Cycloclasticus pugetii PS-1: one gene and its partner. Each later gene encodes a partner of the first gene's protein in a complex. Links are inferred from orthologs where the notes say so. Each region holds a gene or a part of one and is shown in the gene's direction. Other genes may lie near its edges.

What was found.
Region 2: the proteins of rpsG (region 1) and tig are in contact, whole or in part, in a crystal structure (PDB 3GTY), measured with the Thermotoga maritima proteins. The link is inferred for Cycloclasticus pugetii PS-1 from one-to-one orthologs. Residues at the interface, in WP_004081843.1 of Thermotoga maritima: Lys34, Lys52, Lys55, Glu59, Arg62, Gln63, Glu66, Asn67, Lys69, Val71, Arg95, Ala109, Lys110, Lys111, Gly112, Arg113, Pro114, Glu117, Glu121, Ile124, Ala125, Tyr127, Asn128, Asn129, Thr130, Gly131, Lys135, Asp139, Arg142, Met143; in WP_004081061.1 of Thermotoga maritima: Glu122, Val124, Val129, Leu130, Tyr133, Glu188, Gly259, Ile262, Tyr263, Glu266, Ser270, Glu273, Gln274, Glu277, Arg308, Gln311, Ile312, Ser315, Tyr316, Glu325, Arg329, Arg336, Leu363, Phe366, Trp367, Arg373, Leu377, Arg381, Leu384, Glu387.

The regions. Positions count from the first base shown.
Region 1 is NZ_ARVU01000001.1:1,818,201-1,829,581, reverse strand. The notes cover bases 1-2,817. They hold rpsG (30S ribosomal protein S7), read left to right. Parts: upstream 1-1,082; coding sequence 1,083-1,553; downstream 1,554-2,817. Other genes in these bases: fusA (elongation factor G), read left to right, coding at 1,582-2,817; rpsL (30S ribosomal protein S12), read left to right, coding at 689-1,063; rpoC (DNA-directed RNA polymerase subunit beta'), read left to right, coding at 1-444. Also shown: more of fusA, read left to right, coding at 2,818-3,678; tuf (elongation factor Tu), read left to right, coding at 3,704-4,894; rpsJ (30S ribosomal protein S10), read left to right, coding at 4,900-5,211; rplC (50S ribosomal protein L3), read left to right, coding at 5,246-5,884; rplD (50S ribosomal protein L4), read left to right, coding at 5,893-6,492; rplW (50S ribosomal protein L23), read left to right, coding at 6,489-6,782; rplB (50S ribosomal protein L2), read left to right, coding at 6,803-7,630; rpsS (30S ribosomal protein S19), read left to right, coding at 7,640-7,912; rplV (50S ribosomal protein L22), read left to right, coding at 7,927-8,262; rpsC (30S ribosomal protein S3), read left to right, coding at 8,277-8,954; rplP (50S ribosomal protein L16), read left to right, coding at 8,964-9,377; rpmC (50S ribosomal protein L29), read left to right, coding at 9,377-9,574; rpsQ (30S ribosomal protein S17), read left to right, coding at 9,571-9,831; rplN (50S ribosomal protein L14), read left to right, coding at 9,851-10,219; rplX (50S ribosomal protein L24), read left to right, coding at 10,235-10,552; and more genes.
Region 2 is NZ_ARVU01000001.1:952,557-964,078, forward strand. Bases 4,120-7,077 are described here. They hold tig (trigger factor), read left to right. Parts: upstream 4,120-4,923; coding sequence 4,924-6,231; downstream 6,232-7,077. Other genes in these bases: CYCPU_RS0104660 (CPBP family intramembrane glutamic endopeptidase), read right to left, coding at 4,120-4,696; clpP (ATP-dependent Clp endopeptidase proteolytic subunit ClpP), read left to right, coding at 6,256-6,876; clpX (ATP-dependent Clp protease ATP-binding subunit ClpX), read left to right, coding at 7,001-7,077. Outside these bases: CYCPU_RS0104640 (S1C family serine protease), read left to right, coding at 1-913; CYCPU_RS0104645 (FeoC-like transcriptional regulator), read right to left, coding at 934-1,161; Fe(2+) transporter permease subunit FeoB, read right to left, coding at 1,158-3,515; CYCPU_RS0104655 (FeoA family protein), read right to left, coding at 3,512-3,760; more of CYCPU_RS0104660, read right to left, coding at 3,830-4,119; more of clpX, read left to right, coding at 7,078-8,278; lon (endopeptidase La), read left to right, coding at 8,404-10,815; CYCPU_RS0104690 (non-specific DNA-binding protein Hbs), read left to right, coding at 11,035-11,307. UniProt on the Bacillus subtilis protein: Involved in protein export. Acts as a chaperone by maintaining the newly synthesized protein in an open conformation. Functions as a peptidyl-prolyl cis-trans isomerase.

The DNA.
Region 1 (11,381 bases):
ATGTTAAGAAAAGTTGAAATTACGTCTGGTGGGGATAGTTCATTCATCAAAGGTGAGCAAGTTGAGAAGACTCGTTTCCTTGAAGTTAATGATCAACTAGAAGCAGAAGGTAAAGTACCTGCGACAGCTGATAATGTACTACTCGGTATTACAAAGGCATCCTTAGCGACTGAATCGTTTGTTTCTGCAGCATCTTTCCAAGAAACAACAAGAGTGCTAACAGATGCAGCTGTAAGAGGTACCAGAGATGACTTGCATGGTTTGAAGGAAAACGTCATTGTTGGTCGACTTATACCGGCTGGAACAGGCTTGGCTCATCACCTGGAACGCAGAAAAAATAAAGCAGCATCGATGAGCCCAGAGATTGTTGAAGAAGTGACTACAGCAGCAGCACATGACGAGGCAGAAGAGGCGTTGAAGCAAGCGCTTAACATGCAAGAATAATTAATTATTCTATTGTAGCGGGATTAAAGAATGCCAACCTGAACCATGGGTTGGCATTTTCTTATCTAAGAATAATTACGCACTCATTATGCTTGACAGATAAGTGATATCTGCCTAAAATTCCCGCTCTTCGGTAGATTGGATTTTTTTATATTTACTGAAATAACCTAAATAAGAATTTAAACGCACGTCATAGGATGTGTGGAAAATGTTTTGCACGAGTTTTTGGAGCTCTAAATTAGATATGACCACTATTAACCAACTAGTTCGTAAACCTAGAAAGCGTAAAGTAGAAAAAAGCAATGTGCCAGCACTAGAGGCTTGTCCTCAGAGACGGGGTGTTTGTACACGTGTTTATACAACAACACCAAAAAAACCAAACTCAGCGCTTCGTAAAGTAGCTCGTGTAAGGCTGACCAATGGCGCAGAAGTAACTAGCTATATTGGTGGTGAAGGCCATAACCTCCAAGAGCACTCGGTTGTACTTATTCGTGGTGGTCGTGTGAAAGATTTACCTGGTGTACGTTACCACGTAGTCCGAGGTAGCCTGGATACATCTGGTGTAGAAGCGCGTCGTAGAGGCCGTTCTAAATATGGTGCTAAGCGCCCTAAAAACTAATATTAAACGAGTTTAAATAATGTCTAGAAGAAAAAAAGCGATAAAGCGCGAAATCCTCCCAGATCCAAAGTTTGGTAATTTAGTGTTAGCAAAGTTTATGAATATGATCATGGTTGATGGTAAGAAATCAATCGCTGAGAAGATTGTTTATGGCGCTCTTGATACGATTGAAGGCAAGGGTCATGCGGAACCTGTTGATGCGCTTATTAAGGCGTTAGAGAAAGTTCAGCCTGCAGTTGAGGTTAAGTCTCGTCGTGTAGGTGGTGCTACTTACCAAGTGCCCGTAGAAGTACGTCCAAATCGTAGAATGGGTTTGTCAATGCGTTGGATGATAGATGCTTCTCGTAAACGTAGTGAGCGATCTATGTCTGCTAGATTAGCAGGTGAAGTTATTGATGCTTTAGAAAGTAGAGGATCTGCATTTAAAAAACGTGAAGATACTCACCGTATGGCTGAGGCGAACAAAGCATTCTCTCACTTCCGCTGGTAATTATATTTAGAATAATTTAGGAATAAAGATGCCTCGCAGTACTCCAATTGAGCGTTATCGGAATATAGGCATCATGGCTCATATTGATGCTGGTAAGACAACAACAACAGAGCGTGTTTTGTTTTATACGGGTGTGTCGCATAAAATGGGTGAGGTTCATGATGGTTCAGCTACCATGGACTGGATGGAACAAGAACAAGAACGTGGTATAACGATAACTTCAGCGGCCACCACATGTTTCTGGTCTGGGATGGATAAGCAGTATGATACGCATCGTATCAACATTATCGATACACCAGGGCATGTTGACTTTACCATTGAAGTTGAGCGCTCGTTAAGAGTTTTAGATGGAGCATGTGCTGTTTTCTGTGCTGTTGGTGGTGTTGAGCCGCAATCGGAAACGGTCTGGCGGCAAGCAGATAAATACAGAGTGCCTCGTATAGCGTTTGTGAATAAAATGGATCGGGCTGGCGCAAATTTTATGCGTGTGGTCGATCAATTAAAAGTTCGATTAGGTTGTAATGCAGTGCCTTTGCAATATGCAATTGGTGCTGAAGATGCTTTCAAAGGCGTTGTAGACTTAATAAGTATGCAAGCGATCTATTGGAATGAAAGTGATAAGGGTGTTTCACATGTAACAGGTGAAATACCTGAAGAAATAAAAGATGAATGTGAAGCGCTTCGTGAACAGTTAGTTGAAGCAGCAGCTGAAGGTAATGATGAGTTAATGGAGCTGTATCTTAACTCTGGCGAGTTATCTAAAGAAGAAATTAAGCTTGGACTGCGTTTACGAACTCTCAATAATGAGTTAGTGCTTGTATTATGTGGAAGTGCATTTAAAAACAAAGGCGTACAAGCAATGCTGGATGCGGTTGTGGATTTTTTACCATCACCGATAGATGTGCCGGCTATTTCCTCAGTAGTATCTGAGGGTGAAGAGCCAGAAATAAGAAGTGCTGATGATGACTCACCATTTTCAGCATTAGCATTTAAAATTTTAACGGATTCATTTGTTGGAACGTTAACATTTTTTAGAGTGTACTCAGGTGTGTTAAAAGCAGGTGATACTGTTTATAACCCACTTAAAAATAAGAAAGAGCGTATTGGTCGATTGGTGCAAATGCATTCGAATGATAGGCAAGAAGTTAAAGAAGTATATGCTGGTGATATAGCGGCAGCAATTGGACTAAAAGATGTTACTACTGGTGATACTTTATGTTCAATTAATGCACCCATTACACTTGAGCGTATGGAGTTTCCGGATCCCGTGATTTCAATTGCGGTAGAGCCTAAAACCATACAAGATCAAGATAAAATGGCAGTTGCATTGGGAAAGCTTGCACAAGAAGATCCATCATTTAAAGTGCATACTGATGAAGAGTCAGGGCAAACAATTATTTCTGGAATGGGTGAGCTTCATCTTGAGATAATCGTTGATCGTATGCTCAGAGAATTTAATGTGGTAGCCAATGTTGGAACACCACAAGTTGCTTACCGTGAGACTATCCGTCAAGTCGTGAAGCAAGAAGGCAAGTTTGTAAGGCAGTCTGGTGGTAAGGGTCAATATGGCCATGTATGGTTGAAGATTGAGCCACTAGAAGATCAAGAGTTTGAGTTTGTAAATGCGATTGTCGGTGGTTCAGTACCAAGCGAATATATTGGTGCGGTCGAGGCTGGTGTCAAAGAACAAATGAAAAATGGGGTTTTAGCAGGGTACCCCATGATAAATATTAGAGTTACTTTGTACGATGGTTCGTATCATGATGTTGACTCAAATGAAATGGCGTTTAAAATAGCCGGCTCACTTGGTTTTAAAGATGGCGCAGCAAAAGCAGATCCTAAAGTGCTAGAGCCAATGATGAAAGTAGAAGTGGTTACACCAGAAGAGTACATGGGTCACGTAGTTGGAGATTTAAATAAGCGTAGGGGGGTTATTCATGGTATGGATGATTGTCCTGCTGGAAAGATGGTTGATGCAGATGTGCCGCTTGCCGAGATGTTTGGTTATGCAACAGACCTTAGGTCTGCAACGCAAGGTAGGGCTACATACAGCATGATGTTTGATAGTTATGCTGAAGTGCCTAAAGCGTTAGAAGAAAAGATTAAAAGCAGAATTTTTTATTAATATTAAGTAATGACGGGTATTTACAATGTCTAAAGAAAAATTTGAAAGAAATAAGCCCCATGTAAACGTAGGCACAATTGGCCACGTTGATCACGGAAAAACAACATTAACGGCTGCGTTAACGAAAGTTATGGCTGAAGCCATGGGTGGAGAAGTTAAAGCCTTTGATGAAATTGACAATGCACCAGAAGAACGTGAGCGTGGTATTACCATTGCAACATCACACGTTGAATATGAATCAAATACACGTCACTATGCTCACGTAGACTGTCCAGGTCACGCCGATTACGTTAAAAACATGATCACAGGTGCGGCGCAAATGGATGGTGCCATCCTAGTATGTTCAGCTGCAGACGGCCCTATGCCGCAAACACGTGAACATATCTTGTTATCACGTCAAGTGGGTGTTCCATACATCGTCGTATTCCTTAACAAAGCGGACATGGTTGACGATGAAGAGCTATTAGAACTAGTAGAAATGGAAGTACGTGAACTATTAGACATGTACGAATTCCCAGGTGATGACACACCAATCGTAACAGGTTCAGCACTTAAAGCCCTAGAAGGCGATACATCAGACATTGGTGTTCCATCAGTGCTTAAACTAGTTGAAGCGCTTGACTCATACATCCCATTACCAGAACGAGCTGTAGACGGCGACTTCATTATGCCAGTTGAAGACGTATTCTCAATCTCAGGTCGTGGAACAGTTGTAACCGGTCGTATTGAGCGCGGTGTTATCAACGTCGGTGAAGAAATTGAAATCGTTGGTATCAAAGACACGGTCACAACCACGTGTACCGGTGTTGAAATGTTCCGCAAATTATTAGATCAAGGTGAAGCTGGCGATAACGTTGGTATCTTACTACGTGGTACAAAACGTGAAGACGTAGAGCGTGGTCAAGTATTAGCTAAGCCTGGATCAATCACACCTCACACACACTTCGAAGCAGAAGTCTATGTGTTAGGTAAAGATGAAGGTGGTCGTCACACACCATTCTTCAACGGTTACCGTCCACAGTTCTACTTTAGAACGACAGACGTAACAGGTGCATGTGACTTACCAGAAGGTATCGAAATGGTGATGCCAGGTGATAACGTGCAAATGACCGTCAAATTAATCAACCCGATTGCCATGGAAGAAGGTTTACGTTTCGCTATTCGCGAAGGTGGCCGAACAGTTGGTGCCGGTGTTGTTGCTAAAATTATTGAGTAATTGAAATGTCAAAACAATCCATAAGAATTCGTTTAAAAGGCTTTGATCACCGTTTAATAGATCATGCGGCACGTGAAATAGTTGAGACTGCGAAACGTACAGGCGCTCAAGTAATGGGTCCTATTCCTTTACCAACAAAAAAAGAACGTTTTACAGTGCTTATTTCTCCGCATGTTAATAAAGATGCAAGGGATCAATATGAGCTTCGTACGCATAAACGTATGATGGATATTGTTGAGCCGACTGATAAAACTGTTGATGCGCTGATGAAGCTAGACTTATCAGCTGGTGTTGATGTTCAAATTAAACTGAATTAAATCAGTTTTAAATATATAAAATAAAGGATAAATCATGTCTTTAGGTTTAGTAGGCCGTAAATGCGGAATGACAAGATTGTTTACAGAAGAAGGTGAGTCAATTCCTGTTTCTGTAGTACAAATTTTGCCAAATCGTGTTACACGTGTTTTAAATGAACAATCCGATGGTTATTCTGCAGTGCAGGTAACAACGGGTGATGTAAAGAACTCTCGAGTTAATAAAGCTGAGGCGGGCCAGTTCAAAAAAGCTGGTGTTGAAGCGGGAAGAGGTTTATGGGAGTTTAGACTTGAAGAAGACTCTGACCTTGAAGTAGGTTCTGATTTATCACTTGATATATTTGAAGCTGGTCAAAAAATTGATGTGCGTGGCAAAAGTATTGGTAAAGGATATGCGGGTGTTATCAAACGCTATAATTTCCAAATGCAAGATGCTACACACGGTAACTCTTTATCACATCGTGCGCCTGGATCAATTGGGCAATGTCAAACACCAGGTCGTGTTTTAAAGGGTAAAAAAATGTCAGGTCACATGGGTGACGAAAGAGTGACTACTCAAAACCTTGAAATCGTAAAAATTGATACAGACAAGTCTGTGGTATTAATTAAAGGTGCGATACCGGGTTCAAAGAATAGTGACATTGTTATTACACCTGCTATTAAAACAAATAAATAGGCAAAATTATGAATATTCAAACGCCTGTCGTAGGTAAAGATGTTTCTGAAGCGGTCTTTGGCCAAGAATATAACGAGGGGATAATTCATCAACTTGTTGTTACTTATATGGCGAATGCTAGAGCAGGAACACGTGCGCAAAAAACTCGATCAGAAGTAAGCGGTGGTGGTATCAAGCCATGGAAACAAAAAGGAACTGGTCGTGCTCGTGCAGGAACAATCAGAAGTCCTATTTGGAGAACTGGTGGTGTAACGTTTGCAGCTAAACCTCAAGATCACAGCAAAAAATTAAATAAAAAAATGTACGCTGTTGGTATGAAGTCAATTTTATCTGAGCTTATCCGTCAAGATAGATTGGTAGTTGTTGATGAGCTAAGTATTGAAGAACCTAAAACAAAATTATTAAATGCTAAATTGGCTGAAAATGGCCTAAGTAATGTTTTAATCGTTTTAGCGGCTGAAGACGTTAATTTGCAATTAGCTAGTAGAAACGTACAAAAAGTTGATGTTTGTACTGCTTATGAAATTGATCCTGTTTCTTTACTAGCATATGAAAAAGTTTGTATAACAGCTGATGCAATTGCATTAGTAGAGGAGCGCTTAAAATGAATCAGGAATTCTTATTGCAGTTAATTACTGCGCCTGTTGTTACGGAAAAAAGCTCTATTGCTGCTGACCTTAATAATCAATATGTCTTTAAGGTTGATAGCAGTGCTAATAAAGCTGATATCAAAGCTGCCGTTGAAAAACTATTTAGTGTAGATGTTGAGTCTGTAAAAACATTGAATGTAAAAGGAAAAGTTAAACGCTTTGGTAAAGGTTTTGGTAAAAGATCAGATGTAAAAAAAGCGTATGTTCGTATTAAATCTGGGCAAGAAATAGAATTTGTTTCTGCCTAACTGGAAGATAAATTAATCTTATGGCTATTGTAAAATCAAAACCAACTTCACCAGGCTCACGCTTTGTAATTAGAGTAAAAAATGCTGAGCTTAGTAAGTCTGCACCACATGGGCCGCTTTTAGCTAAAAAAAGCAAGTCAGGCGGGCGCAATAATAACGGAAGGATCACTACAAGACATCGTGGTGGAGGTCACAAGCAACATTATCGTATTATCGATTTCAAAAGAAACAAATTCGATGTACCTGGTAAGGTAGAAAGTCTGCAATATGACCCAAATAGATCTGCCAATATTGCGCTGATACTATATAATGACGGCGAAAGACGATACATCATTGCACCAAAAAACTTAAATGTTGGTGATGAAGTGATTTCTTCTGAAGTAGCCCCAATTACAGTAGGCAATTGTTTACCAATGAGGAATATACCTGTTGGTACACAAGTACACTGTGTTGAGTTAAAACCAAATAAAGGTGCCCAAATAGCACGTAGTGCAGGTGCTGTTGTGCAAATTGTTGCGAGAGATGGTGACCATGTTACGTTAAGGTTACGTTCTGGCGAAATGCGCAAGGTTTTATCTGGTTGTCGAGCAGTTATCGGAGAAGTTGGTAATTCTGAGCATAGCTTGATTTCCCTTGGTAAAGCCGGGGCAAAACGTTGGAGAGGTGTTAGACCAACTGTACGTGGTGTTGCTATGAACCCTGTTGATCACCCGCATGGTGGTGGTGAAGGTCGTACTTCTGGTGGTCGCCACCCGGTATCTCCATGGGGTATGCCAACAAAGGGTTATAAGACGCGTAAAAATAAGCGTACTGATAAATTAATAGTTAGAAATAGAACAAAACGTTAAGGATATATTGTGCCAAGATCCATAAAAAAAGGCCCTTTTGTTGATCTTCATTTAATGAAGAAAGTAGAAGCAGCCGCAGAAAGTAATAATCGTAGACCAATTAAAACTTGGTCTAGACGTTCAATGATCTCGCCAACTATGGTTGGTTTGACGATAGCTATTCACAACGGAAGACAGCATATGCCGGTATTGATTACCGAAAATATGGTTGGCCACAAATTAGGTGAGTTCGCGTTAACGCGTACATACCGTGGTCATGTTGTTGACAAAAAATCCAGATAAACATTGGTGCAGTGATGGAAGTTAAAGCTAAATTAAAAAACGCTAATTTTTCAGCCCAAAAAGGCCGATTAGTTGCAAATCAAATCAGAGGCATGGATGTTGAGAGTGCTTTGAATTTATTGGGTTTTAGTACACGTAAAGCAGCAGATAGTTTCAAGAAACTTCTTAATTCTGCTATTGCTAATGCTGAACATAATGAAGGTGCTGATGTAGATGAGTTATATGTTTCAACAGTATTTGTTGATGAAGCACCTACTTACAAACGATTTAAAGCGCGTGCTAAAGGTCGTGGTAATAAAATTCTTAAAAGAAACTGCCATCTAACTATTGAAGTTAGTGATACTAAATAAAAGAGTAAATAAATATGGGTCAAAAAGTACATCCAACTGGTATACGCCTTGGTATAGTTAAAGATTGGAATTCGCGTTGGTATGCTAGTTCACAAGCGTATCCTGACATGTTAAAACAAGATTTAATTGCACGTGATTTCTTAAAAAAGAAATTAATGGCAGCTTCTGTAAGCAAAATCCAAATTAATCGTCCTGCGGGTAATGCACAAATTACAATACATACGGCTCGTCCTGGTATTGTTATTGGTAAAAAAGGTGGTGATGTTGATTCGCTACGTGCGGAAGTAAGTAATATCATGGGTGTGCCTGTCCAGATAAACGTCGAGGAAATTCGTAAGCCTGAACTGGATGCTCTTTTAGTAGCTGAAAGTGTTGCGCAACAGCTTGAGCGTCGAATTATGTTCAGACGTGCAATGAAAAGAGCGGTTACTAACACCATGCGATTAGGTGCTGAAGGTATCAAAATTAAAGTAAGTGGACGTTTGAACGGTGCAGATATTGCTCGTAACGAATGGTACAGAGAAGGACGTGTTCCACTACATACACTTCGTGCTGATATTGATTATGGATTTACTGAAGCACTAACTACATATGGTATTTTAGGTATCAAAGTGTGGATCTTCAAAGGTGAAGTTTTTGACGAAAAGTCTGCCCTACCAATCTTAGGTAATAAGGAAGCGACGGGAGAATAGGTAAGCGATATGTTACAACCAAAAAAAACTAAATTTAGAAAAGCACATAAAAACAGAAACACTGGACTTGCACATCGTGGTAGTAGTGTTAGTTTTGGTGAATTTGGCTTGAAATCTATTGAACGCGGTAGAATGACTGCGCGTCAAATTGAAGCTGGTCGTCGTACTATTACACGTCATATTAAGCGTGGTGGTAAGGTTTGGATCCGCGTGTTCCCAGATAAACCAATTACAAAAAAACCTCTTGAAGTACGTATGGGTAAGGGTAAAGGTAGTGTTGAATTCTGGGTTGCGCAAATCAAACCAGGAACTATGTTATTTGAATTGCAGGGTGTATCAAAAGAGTTAGCAGTTGAGGCCTTTGATTTAGCTGCTGCAAAACTCCCTTTTAAAACAAAATTTGCTGAACGGACAATAATGTAATGAAGGCATCAGAATTAAGAGAAAAAACAGTTCAGGAGCTTAACGAATTATTGCTTGAATTAAGAAAAGAGCAATTTAATTTACGTATGCAAAATGCTACTGGTCAATTAAATCAAGTTCATCAATTTGGTGAAGTACGTGGTGATATTGCTCGTATTAAAACTATTTTGAATGATCAAGCAGGTGAATCTAAATGAGTGCAAAAGAGCAGACTCTAAGAACTATATCTGGTGTTGTGACAAGCAATAAAGGTGATAAAAGCATCACTGTAAAAGTCACTCGTCAAGTTAAACATCCTTTGTATGGCAAGGTGATTAAACGATCAACTAAATATAATGCTCATGACGAAAGTAACGAATGCTCTGAAGGCGATATCGTTTCTTTAGTTTCTTGTCGACCTGTTTCAAAGTCGAAATCATGGAAACTTCATGAAATCATTGAAAAAACTAAATAGAGTGAGTGGGAGTTAAGTAATGATTCAGATGCAGACAAGACTTGATGTGGCAGACAACAGCGGTGCCCGCAATGTTATGTGTATTAAAGTACTAGGTGGTTCTCATAAACGCTATGCTAAAATTGGTGACATCATCAAAGTCAGCATTAAAGATGCGATCCCACGTGGCAAAGTAAAAAAGGGTGATGTTCATAATGCAGTCGTCGTTAGAACAAGAAAAGCAATACGTCGTCCAGATGGTTCAGCTATTCGTTTTGATGGTAATGCGGCGGTGCTTTTAAATGCAAACTTGCAACCAATTGGAACTCGTATATTTGGCCCTGTTACTCGCGAATTAAGGAATGAAAAGTTTATGAAAATCATTTCTTTAGCGCCTGAAGTGATTTAACTGATTGAATTAATTATGAATAAAATAAAGAAAGGTGATGAAGTAATCGTTTTAACAGGGAAAGATAAGGGTAAAAAAGGCCTAGTTCTTTCTGTTGTTTCTGATGAAAAAGTTTTGGTTGAAGGAATTAATTCAGTAAAAAAACATCAAAAACCTAATCCTAATAAAGGTATTGAAGGTGGGATTATTGAGAAGCAAATGCCGATCAATGTCTCTAATGTTGCTATCTATAATGCTCAAACTAACAAGGCTGATAGAGTTGGTTTTAAAGTACTTGAAGATGGTAAGAAGGTTCGTTACTTCAAATCAAATAATGAAGTGCTTGACGCTTAAGAAATAGAGAATTTTATGTCAAATTTAGAAGAACGCTATAAAAAAGAAATCATTCCTGCTTTATTAAAGGAATTGAATCTTAAGACTGTTATGGAAGTGCCTAAGATCACTAAAATAACACTTAATATGGGTGTTGGTGAGGCTGTTGCTGATAAAAAAATTATCCAAAATGCTGTCTCTGACCTAGAAAAGATTTCAAGCCAGAAGCCAATTATTACGATTTCAAAAAAATCAATCGCTGGTTTCAAAATAAGGGACGATATGCCAATTGGCTGTAAAGTCACTTTAAGAAATGAGCGTATGTATGATTTTCTTCAGAGACTTATCTCAATTGCAATTCCTAGAATTAGGGATTTTCGTGGCTTAAGTGATAAATCTTTTGATGGACGAGGTAACTACTCTCTTGGTGTAACTGAGCAAATAATCTTCCCTGAAATTGATTACGACAAGATTGATACGCTACGTGGGCTGGATATTGCTATTACGACAAGTGCTAAGAATGACGAGCAAGGTCGTGCTTTATTGAAAGCATTCAATTTTCCCATTAAACAACAAGGTTAAGAAATGGCTAAGAAATCAATGATAGCTAGAGAAAATAAACGAATTCGTTTAGTGGCTAAATATGCTGCCAAAAGAGCAGCGCTTAAAGAAATTATTAGAAACCCTAAGTCTACTTTTGAACAAGTAACAGAGGCACAAACAAAATTAGTGTCTTTACCTCGTGATTCAAGTGCGTCTCGTGTTCGTAACCGTTGTAATATGACCGGTCGACCACATGGCTACTATAGAAAGTTTGGTCTTGGACGTAACAAGTTACGTGAAGCTACGA
Region 2 (11,522 bases), 870 kb from region 1 along the record:
CGAGAGGTCAAATGATTTTATAACGCTGCTAAATAGTAAATACCCATTTACTAATCCTGTTCAGCAAGCAACGAAGGCTGTTGTTACTGTTAAAAGTAAACTTGGTTCTGGATCTGGCTTTTTTGTAACCGAGGATTGTTATTTAGTGACGAATAAGCATGTGGTTCGCCCCGCTAAAGGTAAGCAATGGGATGCGACGCAGGCAAAGATCAAAAAAAATAGTTTAATATTTAATAGTAATAAAATACGGCTTAATCAACAAAAAGAGCGGCTCTTTATTAATAAGCAAAAACTCGATGATTTTCGAATATATATAGACGGTTTGAGATCAGACAAAGAAAAACAAATCGCGTTACGCGAGTACGCGCTTTATGAGCAGCAATATCAGCAAGACCTGCAACAACTGAATGAAACGCAGAGGCGCCTGAGCTTGGATGAGGACATCTTTAATCGACAAAAATCTGACTTTAACTTCTCTAGCGCGGTGTCAAATGTTGCTCAGTCATTTGATATTGTTTTAAAAGATAATACTAAAGCAAGAGCCAAGCTAATTAAGGTGGCGTCGACAGATGACTTGGCTTTGCTGAAAGTAAATGCCTGTAAAGCGCCTTACTTAGAAATGGCACCTGGCTCAGTCGTACAGGGTACAACCGTTCATGCAATTGGAAGCCCCTTGGGGTTACGTGATCAGTTAACAGATGGGACGGTAACTCAGGTGTTGCAAAACCGAATAGTCACTGACGCACAGATTTTACCGGGTAACAGTGGTGGGCCATTGATAACCGATGATGGTCATGTGGTGGCAGTTAATACCATCAAAGTAGCAAAAGGGTCTGCGTTAAAGACTGGGTTTGGCGTTTCGATTCCAATTGCTAAGGTTAGGAAAAATTTTGCTGAGTATTTAAATAATTAAATAAAAGGTATTTATTAAGATTAGCGAGGGCCAGTCCATTCATAGATATCTATTGTCTCGGGGTCACAACTTCTACAACCACCTTGGCAAAGTGAGCCAGCTGGAAGTTTTTTTGCATAACCTTTTTTTACCCAGTGTTCGAGCATTGATTTGGCGTCATCTTGAGAGATTTTGAAATGTAAGGCTAAATCACGAACAGGAGCGCTTCGTGCGGCTTGTAAGTAATCACGGACCTCTAATAAAATCATGCGTCTTTAATCAGTGTTGGTTCAACAGCGAGTAATTTCTGGCCAAGTTGGCGAAGCGTAAGCCATATTCCTAGAAAGCCAGCAATGAATACACATAACCAAATCAGTGTTTGTGTTGGATGGCTTGAAAAGTTCGCAATTTGATAGAAAGAAGTCGCCATGCTGTATGCCAAATAAAGGCTCCAGAAAATAGAAAATAAGGCCCAACGTGTTCCTGTTTCACGTTTAACGGCGGCAATCGCAGCAACACAAGGGACATATAAAAGAATAAAGAGTAGATAACTAAAGGCACCAATTTTGCCATCAAAATATTTCACCAAGGTGCCAAAGAGAGCTGAGCTAACTTCTTGCTCAGTTGCGGCTTCATCAAGATTGTCGTTGGCATCAAGTGTCCTTAAACCAAGCGGGTCGCCCATGTTTTGGAACGCATCATTTAAATTATCTTTAGTTGTTGTCACAGCTTCTGAGAACTTATTTTTAAGGCTAAAGTTTTCGTCGTTATCGTCGGTGTTGCCTTCAATATTTGAATAAACTGCATCGAGTGTTCCAACAACCACTTCTTTAGCGAGTAAGCCACTAAAAATACCAACGATAGCGGGCCAATTTTCTTCTTGGATTCCCATCGGTTCAAAGGCAGGTGTGAATGTTTTACTGACTTCACTCAAGACTGATTTTGAACTGTTTTCATTACCAAAACTGCCATCAGTGCCAACGGAATTAAGAATATTGATCACCATGACCATCATGACGATAAATTTGCCAGCTTCTAATACGAAACCCTTTAGGCGTTCCCAAGTGTGGATTAGTAAGCTTTTGATGGCTGGTCGGTGGTAAGGGGGGAGTTCTATGAGAAAACTATCAGACTCACCCTCAAGCACGCTGCTTTTTAGTAACAGTGCGGTAAAAATAGCCGCTGCAATACCTAATAGATATAGTAAGAAAACAATATTTTGCCCAGATTGAGGAAAAAAAGCTGCAGCAAACAAGGCATACACAGATAACCGTGCACCACACGACATAAACGGCGCCATCATCACCGTCATAATGCGGTCACGTTGCTTTTCTAGGGTACGTGTAGCCATGATGGATGGTACGTTGCAACCAAAGCCAATAATTAATGGCACAAAAGCTTTGCCGGGTAGTCCAAGCTTACGCATAAAACGATCCATAACAAAGGCAGCTCTGGCCATATAGCCGGAGTCTTCGAGTATAGATAAACAGAAATAGAGAGTCGCGATGATGGGGATAAAGGTAGCAACAACTTGGATACCACCGCCTAAACCATCAGCGAGTAAGACTTGAAACCAATTGGGAAAATCCAAATTCTGGAGTTGAATTTTAAATCCATCAACAAACAGCGCGCTGGCGGTAATGTCAAAGAAATCAATAAAAGCGCCACCAAAGTTAATGGTTATACTGAACATTAAGTAGATGGCTAAAAAGAAGATAGGTAAGCCGAGATAGTCACTAAGAATGACTTTGTCTACTCGGTCAGACCATGTTTGTTGAATGTTTTTGACTTGCTTGACTACCTGTAAGGTTAGCTGGTGTGCAAATTCATAGCGGCTGGCAGCAATAAGAGTATCTGCATCTTCTCCAGTTGAATCTTTTATATAGAGCTGTCGGCTAGCACAAATTTCTTCGGTTTGCTGTGTTGTAGTGGGGGAGAAGTACCCCTCTAAGCATTGAAGCGCATGCCATCGTAGAATAAATGGGGAGTTGCGTTGCGTATTTAACGTCGGAATAATTTCATCAAGAGCTGAGGTAACGGCAGTCGGGTATTCAATGTTTAAGTGATGCTTAGGCTGCTCATCAATTACCGTTAATATGCTTTCTAAAAGTGAGGTGATTCCTTGGTTTTTACGTGCAACAATAGGAAAAACAGGGCAGCCAAGAGCGTTAGATAAAGCCTCTAGGTCGATGTTCATGCCACGAGATTTGGCAACATCCATCATGTTTAACGCAAGTACAGCTGGAATGCCGGTTTCAAGTAATTGACTGGTAAGGAACAGGCTGCGTTCTAGATTGGCTGCATCTGCAACAATTAAAAGTGCATCAGCCTCTTCGGATAAAATATATTGGCGAGCTATTTGTTCATCAAGAGCCTCGCGGTCACTATCAAGCGCATAAACACCTGGTAAGTCGACCAAAACAAGCTCTTGGTTGTTAACTTTAGTAAGCCCTTCACGACGGTCCACTGTAACGCCAGGCCAGTTCCCCGTTTTTTGTTTAATGCCTGTAATAACATTAAATAATGTTGATTTTCCGCAGTTAGGGTTGCCAATAACGGCAATGACAGGGCTTTTATTAGAGGGGCGTACGGGCATATTTTCTTCGCAACATTGCTTGGTCATAATGTTTCTATTACTACTTGTTTTGCGAGGGTTTCATTCAGAGCAATACGAGTATTTCCAATACTGACAATAATTCCACCTTTGCTTCTTTGAGTAACCTGAAGGGGAATTAATTTAGAAAAGCCTAGCGTTAGCAATTTTTTTTCTAACGAATGAGCCATTTGATTTTTACACAGCATTACTTCCTGGCCAATTTCAATATCAGCAAGAGTAGCGTACTGGTTTAATGCCTGGTTATTTGACATGTGATCTCAAACGTTAATGATAATGATTCCCATTCTAATCTATGATTGAGTCATGTCAAGGATGTGGAATTAAGAATGCGGTTGATACTTAGGTTTAATGACATAGATCAGGTAAGCAAAAATGATTACGCTAATCCAAATAAAACTAAGAATACCAATTATGCCATCGTATTGCCCAGTTAAGTAAGTCCAGCTTGATGCGGGGTTATGGTCAGTGAGTTCTTTAGTTATTTTTATGAGGAAAACCCAGCTAGCATGTAGACCAATGCAATAAGCAAGAGTACGTGTCTGAAGACGAACTAGGGCAAGGAAAGCGCCAACAACAAAAAGCGCTAGAAAGTCATCAAGCGGCATAAATGCAACTGCTTTAAATGCATTAACGATAACTTCAAAACCAGTGCCTATATATAAAAGGTTTTGATCAATATGTTCAATGGGTTTAATAAAGTGCAAAATGGCATAAAAAAAACTACTAACAACAACCGCCGTAAAACCGTTGTGCCATTGTTGGCTTAGCTTGAAGAATAGCCCTCTAAATAAGGTTTCCTCTATTAAAGCAACGACGATTCCGGCTAATAATGCTTTAGAAACAAGTTTCCATGTGAATTGAGCATCTTCTGACAGTACTCTAATATCAAGAACGATCAGAGTAAACACAACAACGCCAAGAATTAACAGGCCAGAAATAAAGCCGAATGATGTTTTTTTAAAGAAGTTGCCATAGGTATTATTGTGTCCAATGGCGTTTAAACTCAATTTAAAAAACTTAAAACATGGAATCAGTCCTAAGATTAAAAATAAAAGGGCGGCGCGCGTAACCCATTTTTCAAAACGATATTCATTTGTGCCAAACGCTAAAAATAATGGATAGGCGATTAAAGCAGCCAAAACAGAGGCTGTTAAGAAGTAAAAAACAAAAAATAAGGTAGCTTTCATATGGTTTTTTTACATTTAAGTAAAATTGTATTCAAAAAGGAGTGCAAAAATGTTGAAAGAGTCGGTATGATACCGCACATTATTTCCAACCAAAATGCGAAAGTGGCGGAATTGGTAGACGCGCTGGATTTAGGTTCCAGTATCGTAAGATGTGAGAGTTCGAGTCTCTCCTTTCGCACCATCTATTTTTTTGAACAATCATCAATAAACTACACTAGAGAATAATTATGCAGGTTTCTGTTGAATCTATTTCTGATATTAAAAAAACATTAACAATCGTTGTCCCTCAAGAAGAGGTCGATACGGCGATCAATAAGCGTTATGACGATGTGAAACGAAACGCACGGATTGATGGATTTAGACCTGGTAAGGTTCCTATGAGCGTTATCAAAAAGAAATTTGGAGCAAGTGTGCGCGCTGAAGCGTTATCAGAGTTAACACAAAGCTTTTTTTATAAAGCAATCATGGAAGAAAAGCTAAACCCAGCCAGTGCGCCTGTTATTAAAGCTAACGAAGCTGAGGTTGAAGGGTATGAGTTCTCAGCAAGCTTTGAAGTCTATCCAGAGATTACAGTTAACCCAGTTGAAGACTTATCACTGAATAGCCCAGTAGTGGAAATTGCAGAGTCTGATATAGATAATATGGTTGAAAAGCTGCAAAAACAAAAAGCAAGCTGGAAAGAAGTTAAAACCAAAGCTAAAGACGGTAACCAAGTAACAGTTAGTTTTGAAGGTAAAGTAGGTGATAAGCCTATCTCGGAAGAGCCTATTAAAGGTTTCCCTGTTGTTCTTGGCTCAAAAAGCATGATACCTGGGTTTGAAGAAAACTTAAAAGGCGTGAAAACTGGTGAGAAATTAAGTTTTGAAGTGACTTTTCCTGAAGACTATCAACAAGCTGACTTTGCCGGCAAGGTTGGGGTTTTTGATGTAGAAGTGGATAAGGTTGAAAAGAGCGAATTACCTGAAATAAATGAAGAGTTTATTAAGGAATTTGGTGTGGAAAGTGGTGATGTGGCTGACTTTAGAGCAGACCTTGCTAAAAATATGGGCGGTGAGTTAACTCGTGCATTAGCAACTAAACGTAAAGAAATTGTCATGGATGCAATTGTTGAAAACAATGAAGTGTCTGTGCCAGAAGCACTTGTTGATAATGAAATTAATCAAATGCTTGCTTCGCTAAATGAAAAAGCAGCTCAGGCAGGTCAACCAGCACAGCCGGATTTACCAAAAGAGCTTTTTAAAGATCAAGCAACTAAACGCGTTAAATTAGGCTTGCTATTGTCTGAAATGATCAAGCAAAATGATATCAAAGCGGATGCTGAAAAAGTACAAGCACGAATTGAAGAGTTTGCTCAAACGTATCAATCGCCTGAAGAAGTTATCAATTGGTATAACTCTAACCCAGAAGAGCGCAATAAAGTTGAAAGCGTTGTATTAGAAGACCAATTGGTTGATTGGGTGTTAGAAAAGGCTAAAATAACAGAAACTCAGTTAACGTTTGATGAGCTAATGGCACCTACTCAAGCAACTGGATAAATGACAGATAATAAGGGAGTTAAGATGCAAAATAAACTAGAGGCGCAGGCACTTGGATTAGTTCCGATGGTGGTTGAGCAGACTGCACGTGGCGAACGTTCATACGATATTTACTCTAGACTCCTTAAAGAACGGGTTATTTTCTTAGTAGGCCAAGTGGAAGACCATATGGCTAATTTGATTGTTGCTCAGATGCTATTTTTAGAATCTGAAAACCCTGATAAAGATATCCACCTATATATTAATTCACCAGGTGGTTCTGTCACAGCAGGTATGTCTATCTATGACACGATGCAGTTTATCAAACCAGATGTTAGTACTATGTGTATCGGTCAAGCAGCCAGCATGGGTGCATTATTGTTGACAGGTGGTGCTGAAGGTAAACGATTCGCTTTACCACACTCAAGAATGATGATCCACCAACCGCTGGGTGGTTTTCAGGGTCAAGCATCTGATATTGATATTCATGCGAAGGAAATTCTATTAATCCGTGATCGTTTAAACAAAATTATGGCTTCACATACAGGCCAGCCGTTAGATGTTATTCAAGGTGATACCGATAGAGATAACTTTATGGGTAGTCAACAAGCCGTTGAATACGGCCTGATTGACCAAGTATTAAAAACACGTAATATAGAAGAGTAGAATAGTTAGCGCTTGGACTGGACAGATTTATAATCTTTAGCATACTGTATATAGCATGTAACTAAAGATTAAGAGTAATGAAACAGTCAACCCTAATAATGAGTGTTAAAGAAAAGAGGTTTGTATGAGTGATGATAAAGACAATGGCGAGAATGATAGTAAGCTTTTGATTTGCTCGTTTTGTGGAAAGAATCAGCATGAAGTTAGAAAGTTAATTGCAGGCCCTTCTGTTTTTGTTTGCGATGAGTGTGTAGAGCTTTGTAACGATATTATTAAAGAGGAGCTTCAAGAGAATGAAGCGACAGGCGCAGGTGATAAATTACCTAAACCCTCTGAAATTAAAGAATCCTTAGATAAGTATGTGATAGGCCAGCAACAGGCCAAAAAAATCTTATCAGTTTCAGTCTATAACCACTATAAGCGTCTAAATGCCTCAAAAGGTGTTGATGATGTTGAGTTGGCAAAAAGTAATGTATTGTTAATTGGCCCCACCGGCTCAGGCAAAACATTATTGGCTGAAACATTAGCAAGAATGTTAAATGTTCCTTTTACCATTGCAGATGCTACGACGTTAACTGAAGCGGGTTATGTTGGAGAGGATGTCGAAAACATTATTCAAAAAATCTTACAAAAATGTGATTTTGATGTCGATAAAGCTCAAAACGGCATCGTGTACATTGATGAAATAGATAAGATCTCACGGAAGTCGGACAACCCGTCTTTAACACGTGATGTTTCTGGTGAAGGTGTCCAACAAGCATTGTTAAAATTGATTGAAGGAACAGTTGCTTCAGTCCCTCCACAAGGTGGAAGAAAACATCCACAGCAAGAATTTTTACAAGTAGATACCAGTAACATCTTGTTTATTGTTGGTGGTGCGTTTGCCGGTTTAGATAAGGTTATTAAAGATCGTTCTCAAAAAAATGTCGGCATCGGTTTCTCAGCTGAAGTAGTAAGCGAGAATGAAGCGCCAGATGTCAGTGATGTTTTGCAAAATGTTGAGCCGGAAGATCTTGTTAAATATGGTTTGATTCCAGAATTTGTTGGCAGGTTACCTGTTGTAGCAACGCTTGAAGAGCTAGATGAAGATGCATTAATTCAAATACTCAGTGAACCTAAAAATGCATTAACAAAACAATATGTAAGGCTTTTCGAAATGGAAGGCGTTGAACTTGAATTTAGAGAAGAAGCCTTAAGAGAGGTCGCAAAGAAAGCGATGGCTCGTAAAACAGGTGCTCGTGGTTTAAGGACAATTTTAGAACATGTATTACTAGACACAATGTATGACTTACCTTCGCTAGATAATGTTTGTAAAGTTGTTATTGATGATAAGGTTATTCGGGGTGAGTCTGACCCTATGTTTATTTATGAAAATGATAAAAAAGTAGCATCATCGGAATAAAATAGACTTCAAAGAGAAAAAAAGGCGCTTTAAGCGCCTTTTTTTATGAGTTATGGCTTGAAAATAATGTTCGGTGCCCTGATATTCTTACTAATACTAAATTTAATTCTTTAAGGCGGTAACTAATGAACGAAAAACTAGATTTAACAAACTTACCAATTCTTCCGCTGAGAGATGTGGTTGTTTACCCACATATGGTGATTCCGCTTTTCGTTGGTCGCGATCGATCAATACAGGCGATTGATTTTGCGATGGAAGATAATAAAAAAATTGTTCTAGTTGCACAAAAAAACCCAGATAACGATGATCCCAAAGAGGGTGACCTTTATCAAGTCGGTACCTTAGCCACTATTTTGCAGCTCCTTAAGTTGCCTGATGGAACGGTAAAGGTTTTAGTAGAAGGTGAGCAGCGAGTTAATATTGATAAGATTTATACCAATGAAAAATTGTTTGGTGCAGATGTCAGTTTGCTGAAAGATGCCGTAGACCTTGAAGAGCAAGAAATGGATGTGCTAATTAGGACCGTTAGTTCCGCCTTTGAAAGCTATGTGAAGTTAAATAAAAAAGTACCACCTGAAGTATTAACTTCATTATCTGGTATTGAAGACTCTGGCCGTCTTGCAGATACTATGTCAGCGCACATGGTGTTGAAAGTTGAAGAAAAACAAAAAATACTGGAAACATATAACCTTCGCGAACGTTTAGAACATTTGCTGTTATTGATGGAGGGTGAAGTTGATATTCTGGAAATGGAAAAACAAATCCGTAGCCGGGTTAAGCAACAAATGGAAAAGAATCAGCGCGAATATTATTTGAGTGAGCAAATGAAGGCCATTCAAAATGAATTGGGAGACATGGAAGAAGGTTCAAATGAGATAGATGAACTCGAAAAGAAAATAGCTGATGCAGGGATGTCAAAAGAAGCAAAAGAAAAAGCTGAATCAGAACTGAGCAAGTTAAAAATGATGTCCCCGATGTCAGCTGAAGCCAGTGTTATACGTAATTACATTGATTGTATGGTTAATGTGCCGTGGAAAAAACGTACGCGTATTAGGCATGATCTCGCTGCTGCACAAAAAGTGCTTGATGCTGACCATTATGGGCTAGAGAAAGTAAAAGAAAGAATTTTAGAGTACTTGGCTGTTCAACAACGGGTTAAAAACATGAAAGGGCCAATTCTTTGCTTGGTCGGGCCTCCAGGTGTTGGTAAAACATCCTTGGGGCAATCTATTGCTCGTGCGACGAACCGTAAGTTTGTAAGAATGTCTTTAGGTGGTGTGCGAGATGAAGCTGAAATACGTGGACATCGTCGTACATACATTGGTTCAATGCCAGGTAAAATTTTACAAAACTTGTCAAAAGTTGAAACAAAAAACCCTTTATTCTTGCTTGATGAAATAGACAAAATGGCAATGGATTTCAGAGGCGACCCTGCTTCTGCTTTACTTGAGGTGCTTGATCCAGAACAAAACAGTACGTTTAACGATCATTACTTAGAAGTGGATTTTGATTTGTCTGATGTTATGTTTGTCGCGACTGCAAATAGCATGAATATACCGGGTCCCCTGTTGGACCGTATGGAAGTGATTAACCTCGCTGGTTATACTGAAGATGAGAAAATTAACATCACGGAGAACTACCTCATTACCAAACAATTAAAAAATAATGGTTTGAAAGAGTCGGAATTGCACGTAAGCCAATCAGCGATTAGAGATACGGTGCGTTATTATACGCGTGAGGCTGGAGTTAGAAATATCGACAGAGAAATGTCTAAAATTTGTCGAAAAGTAGTGAGAGACATTTTACTGAGCAAACCTAAGAAGCGAATCAATGTTACATCGCGTAACCTTAGTAAATACTTAGGGGTTAGGCGATTTGACTTTGGTAAAGCCGAAGAAACTAATCAAATTGGGCAAGTAACTGGCTTGGCTTGGACAGAGGTTGGTGGTGAATTACTAACAATTGAATCAGCTATTAGCGAAGGTAAAGGCAAGTTAACACTTACCGGTAAGTTAGGTGATGTTATGCAAGAATCTATTCAAGCTGCTTTAACAGTGGTCAGAAGTCGTGCTGCAATGTTAGGTGTTCCAGCTGATTTTTATCAAAAGAACGATATACATGTACATGTTCCTGAAGGAGCAACGCCTAAAGATGGTCCAAGTGCAGGTATCGGTATGTGTACGGCCTTAGTATCATCCTTAACGGGTATTCCTGTATTAGCTGATGTGGCTATGACAGGGGAAATTACGCTTCGAGGTGAGGTGTTACCGATCGGTGGGCTTAAAGAAAAATTGTTAGCAGCTCTTCGCGGTGGAATCACAACGGTTGTAATCCCACACCAAAATGAAAAAGATTTAATAGAGATGCCGGCTAATATTAAACAAAATTTAACGATAATCCCTGTCCGCTGGATTGATGAGGTGCTGGAAGTCGCGCTTGAACGGTCCCCGACACCATTGAAAGGAAGTGAAAAGTTAATAAAAAAAGATGACAAAAAAAGTAAACCTTCAAAAAATAAAACGGTGACAGCACATTAAGCTGAAGTGTTTGATTTAATTGAGGCAAGTAAATTAATTGAAGGTATGCTTTAAAAAAAATATAGTCATAAAAACCTTCTGAAGCTTGACACTGGTGGGGGGGAAAGGATATAAAATCTCCTGTTGTGTGAATAGTGAGGTAGATATAGCCGCTCTAAACACCAGTAACAAAAAAAATTAACTTTAAAAATTATTTAATCATCCTATTGGGGAAAATTTATGAACAAATCAGACCTTATCAATGCAATCGCTGAAGAATCAGGACTTACTAAAGCTGACGCAGGCCGCGCATTAGATGCCACTATCTCTTCTGTTAGTAGTGCACTTAAAAGCGGTGACTCAATCTCACTTATTGGCTTTGGTACCTTCTCTGTAAAAGAGCGTTCTGCACGCACAGGCCGCAATCCACAAACGGGTGAAACGATTCAAATTAAAGCTTCAAAAATTCCTTCATTTAAAGCTGGCAAAACTTTAAAAGACTCTGTAAACTAGCGCCTCTTCTGTTCTTGGGGTGCTTAGCTCAGCTGGGAGAGCGTCGCCCTTACAAGGCGAATGTCGGGGGTTCGATCCCCTCAGCACCCACCATTTAGGAGTGGTAGTTCAGTTGGTTAGAATACCGGCCTGTCACGCCGGGGGTCGCGGGTTCGAGTCCCGTCCACTCCGCCATTGGTACAAAAAACCATTAATTTGAAAAAATTAATGGTTTT